2 regions of the Neorhizobium sp. DAR64862/K0K3 genome follow, and region 2 is predicted to be linked to the other one. Evidence: predicted binding sites of a transcription regulator. Region 2 holds the regulator's gene; the other holds the start of a gene.

Region 1 (2,473 bases), 390 kb from region 2:
ATGTCAAAAGTTCCTGCCGGTTTTGCCTGCTCGATTAGGAGGCTGACATCGCAAACCGTTGGCGAGATTACAAGGGACAAGGCGGTGAAAGGCGCCGCTGCGAGGCAGAACCTGGGAAAACTTCATATTTTTGCAATGGTCCGATCTTCACTGGATCAGGACGATTTGGGCGAGGAAACCGGCCGCCGCGCTGATGGCTAGCACCGGCACCATGCCGAGCTTCAGGACGAACAGCATGACGGAGGAGGCTGCGAAAAGCACGAGCGCGATGGGATCGAGGCTGGACCAGACCGGGACGGAAAGGCCAAATCCTGCTAGCGCAAAGAGATCGACGTGGCGAACCTCTCTGAACAGAACATGCAGGCCGAACCAGATCGCGAGGTTGAGGATGACGCCGACGACCGCGGCGGTGATGGCCGACAGCGCGCCCGATAAAAGGGCGTTGCCGCGCAGGCGCTCGATCAGGGGCGCGCCCGCAAAGATGAAGACGAAGCTCGGCACGAAGGTTGCCCAGGCAACAAGCAGGCCGCCGATTATTCCGCCTGTGACGGGGCCGAGACCGGACGCTTCCCGGAAGCCGACGAGGAAGCCGACGAAGGACAGAACCAGCACGAGCGGACCCGGCGTGGTTTCGGCAAGCGCCAGTCCGTCCAGCATCTCGCCCGGCTTCAGCCAGCCGTAATCGGCGACTGCAACCTGCGCCACATAGGCCAGCACCGCATAGGCGCCGCCGAAGGTGACCAGCGCCATCTTGGAGAAGAAGGCGAACAGACTGGAAAGGCTGTCCGGGGCACCGAAGACCCAGAGCACCAGGACAGGCGACTGCCAGACGAGGATCCAGAATGAAAGCGTCGCGATCGTGCGGGCGATACCAGGTGTTTTCGCGCAGGGAGGACTGTCCTCTTTGGCGACGCTGTCTTGCGGTTGCTGCCCCCCTGCCCGAGTCATCAGATAGCCTGCGAGACCGGCCGCAAACACGACGAGCGGAAACGGCAGACTGAAGAAGAACAGGGCGATGAAGGCGGCGGCCGCGACACCACGCAGAAAAGTGGTTTTTAGCGTGCGGCGCCCGAGGCGGATCACGGCTTCCACCACGATCGCAAGGACGGCGGCTTTCAGGCCGAAGAACAGGCCGGCCAGCCACGTCGCATCCTGATAGAGGACATAAGCTGCCGAAAGCCCCAGAATGATTGCAAGGCCGGGAAGCACGAAAAGCAGGCCCGAAACGATACCGCCGCGCACGCCGAACAGCAGCCAGCCGATATAGGTTGCCAGTTGCTGCGCTTCCGGACCGGGCAGCAGCATGCAGTAGTTGAGGGCGTGCAGAAACCGCTCTTCCGAGAGCCAGCGTCTTTCTTCCACCAAAGTCTTGTGCATCATGCCGATCTGTCCGGCAGGCCCTCCGAAACTGAGAGCTCCGATCCGGGCAAACACGGCCACGAGCTCACGAAAGCTCGGCGCTGCGCCCAGGTTTTGGTCGTTAAGCGTATTCTGCATGGCCGCTCCTTGAGCCCTGAATTTTTCAAGCCCGTTCTTGACTCAGCTCGCAGCCATCCTTATCTCGGGTCTCGTTAGCACTCTCGATAGATGAGTGCTAAACGTCACTCCGCGGGTCCTTGAGACCCGTCCATGTCATTTGATCGAGGGATTAGACAATGACAAGCACCAATTTTCGCCCCCTGCACGACCGCGTTGTAGTCAAGCGCGTCGAGTCTGAAGAAAAGACCAAGGGCGGCATCATCATTCCCGATACCGCCAAGGAAAAGCCAGCTGAAGGCGAAATCATCGCCGTTGGTCCTGGCGCCCGCGACGAAAGCGGCAAGCAGGTTGCACTCGACGTCAAGGTCGGCGACCGCGTTCTGTTCGGCAAGTGGTCGGGCACCGAAGTCAAGCTCGATGGCGTCGACCTTCTGATCATGAAGGAAGCCGACATCATGGGCATCATCGGCTGATTTTAGCCGACTGCTCTTCTTCCAATATTTGCTGACACCCCTTTTCAGGAGTTCCCAACATGGCAGCTAAAGAAATCAAGTTTGGCCGCACCGCGCGCGAAAAGATGCTTCACGGCGTCGATATCCTCGCTGACGCAGTGAAGGTCACGCTCGGCCCCAAGGGTCGTAACGTCATCATCGACAAGTCCTTCGGCGCTCCGCGCATCACCAAGGACGGTGTTTCGGTCGCCAAGGAAATCGAACTTGAAGACAAGTTCGAAAACATGGGCGCCCAGATGGTCCGCGAAGTTGCTTCGAAGACCAACGACATCGCCGGCGACGGCACAACGACTGCTACCGTTCTTGCACAGGCCATCGTTCGCGAAGGCAACAAGGCCGTTGCAGCCGGCATGAACCCGATGGACCTGAAGCGCGGCATCGATCTCGCCGTTGCAGAAGTCGTCAAGGATCTCCAGGCCAACGCCAAGAAGATCTCGACTTCGGAAGAAGTTGCACAGGTCGGCACGATTTCGGCAAACGGC
Region 2 (2,473 bases):
CGATGACCGGCTGGCTTGCAAAGATGCCGCACGAGATCGCCGCGACATGGTCTTTCAGAACCTTGTCGAGTTTGATCATCGAGCGGGTATCCATCCATTTCAGGCAATCATACAGCGCCAGCCAGCCGCCGGTGATGGCCGCCGTACGGGTGCCGCCATCGGCCTGGATCACGTCGCAGTCAATGGTGATCTGCTTTTCACCAAGCGCGGAAAGGTCGACCACGGCGCGCAGCGAACGGCCGATCAGGCGCTGGATTTCCTGGGTACGGCCACCCTGCTTGCCGGTCGCAGCCTCGCGCTTCATCCGGTCGCCGGTGGCGCGCGGCAGCATTCCATATTCGGCGGTGACCCAGCCCTTGCCGGAATTGCGCAGCCACGGCGGCGTCTTTTCTTCAAGGCTTGCGGTGCACAGAACATGGGTATCGCCGAACTTGACGAGACAGGAGCCCTCGGCATGCTTGGAGAAATTGCGCTCGAACGAAATCTTGCGCATCTGATTTGTCTGTCTGCCTGAAGGCCGCATCCGTCACTCCCTAAATTATTGTTTCCGCCTTCTAAGGCTCGGAGCCGTCATTTGCAAAGAATTTCCCTTTTGCGGATGCGCAAGTGAGCGACTATATCTGGGAGATGAGATCAGCAGGATGGTAAAGGGGCCAATGGTATTTCCGGGACTGACGGGTCGCGACAACGGCTCCGTGCTTGATGATCGTTCGCGGGAAATCTTTCGCCGCATCGTGGAAAGCTATCTGGAATCCGGCGAGCCGGTCGGTTCGCGCAATCTGTCGCGACTTCTGCCCATGTCGCTTTCGCCAGCCTCCGTGCGCAATGTCATGAGCGATCTGGAAGAGCTCGGCCTCATCTACTCGCCGCATATCAGTGCAGGCCGCATGCCGACCCAGACAGGGCTGCGGTTCTTTGTCGATGCCTTCATGCAGGTCGGCAATCTCTCGGAAGAAGACCGCGCCAGCATCGACCGGCAGATCCGTCCGCCGGATCGCGATCAGACGCTCGAAAACCTGATGGCCGATGCAAGCCTGATGCTGTCTGGCGTCTCGCGCGGCGCCGGCATCGTCATCACCGCCAAGAACGATCCCGTCCTCAAACATGTCGAGTTCATCCGCCTGGAGCCCACCAAGGCGCTGGCCGTCCTTGTTGGCGATCATAATCAGGTGGAGAACCGGATTATCGACCTGCCCGCAGGCGTGACCTCGTCGCAGCTCGGCGAGGCCGCAAATTTCCTCAACGCGCATCTCGCCGGCCAAACGCTGCCGGAATTCCGCGGCCAGATGAAAATGCTGAAGGAACAGGTCGCAAGCGAGCTTCACACGCTGTCGCATGATCTGGTGGAGCGTGGTCTGGCTTTTTGGTCTGGTGATCAGGAGGACGGAAAGCCGGGCCAGCTCATCGTACGCGGCCGGGCAAATCTTCTCGAAGGTCTGGCTGACGTCAGCGATCTCGATCGGCTGCGTCTGCTGTTTGACGATCTCGAAAAGAAGGACAGCCTGATCGAGATCCTCGACCTTGCCGAAAAGGGACCGGGCGTGCGGATCTTTATCGGTTCGGAAAACAAACTATTCTCCCTGTCCGGCTCCTCGCTCATCGTTGCGCCCTATCGTGACGGCGAGGAACGCATCGTCGGCGCGGTCGGCGTGATCGGCCCAACCCGGCTGAATTACTCGCGCATCGTGCCCATGGTGGATTACACGGCGCAGCTGCTTGCAAGGCTATCCCGCTAGGATGTTCCCAAGGCCTTGATTTTTTCGCCCCGAACCTCGATATCGGGCGCAACCACCCTTCCAGATTCCAATACGCACCGGAGACCGTCATGACCGACGAAACCAAGAAGAACGGACCTGACGCAGCTGCTGTCGAAAACACGGCGGAAGCCGTGGCGTCCGCTCTCGAAGACGCCGCCGATCAGAGCGCAGGGGAAGCCTTCTTCGCGCAGGAGCCCGATCCGATCGATGTGCTCAAGGCCGAAAATTCCGATCTGCGCGATCGTTTCATGCGGCTTGCCGCTGAAATGGACAACCTTCGCCGCCGCACCGAACGTGAAGTAAAGGATGCCAAGTCCTACGCCGTCTCGGGCTTTGCCCGCGACATGCTGGCCGTCTCGGACAATCTGCGCCGCGCGCTCGACACTGTTCCGGCAGACAAGCGTGCCGGAGCCGATGCGACGCTGACGAGCCTGCTTGAAGGCGTCGAAATGACCGAGCGTGGCATGCTGTCGACACTCGAGCGGCACGGCGTCAAGAAGATCGATGCCGAAGGCGAGAAGTTCGATCCGAACTTCCATCAGGCCATGTTCGAGATCCCGAATGCGGACGTACCCAACAACACTGTCATGCAGGTCGTCCAGGCCGGCTTCATCATTGGCGAACGCGTCTTGCGCCCGGCCATGGTCGGCGTCGCCAAGGGCGGCCCGAAGGTTGAAGCAGCGGCGGCTGAAGACAAGAAGGACTGAGCTCCTCAG

The links. The regulator HrcA, encoded in region 2, represses chaperone genes, less so after heat shock. The targets are predictions, from matches to a motif close to GTTAGCACTCNCNNNNNGNGAGTGCTAAC.
Region 1: groES (co-chaperone GroES) is a predicted target of HrcA. The motif match lies at 1,571-1,599, and genes of this name have one in related genera.

What each region holds. Positions count from the first base shown of each region.
Region 1 covers NZ_CP191449.1:2,379,457-2,381,929, forward strand. Annotated here, with positions in the region: gene ACQY1L_RS11635 (TIGR01459 family HAD-type hydrolase) at 1-2, opposite strand, end outside; gene chrA (chromate efflux transporter) at 148-1,497, opposite strand; gene groES (co-chaperone GroES) at 1,656-1,952, shown strand; gene groL (chaperonin GroEL) at 2,012-2,473, shown strand, end outside.
Region 2 covers NZ_CP191449.1:2,765,739-2,768,211, reverse strand. Annotated here, with positions in the region: gene rph (ribonuclease PH) at 1-523, opposite strand, end outside; gene hrcA (heat-inducible transcriptional repressor HrcA) at 657-1,736, shown strand; gene grpE (nucleotide exchange factor GrpE) at 1,826-2,464, shown strand.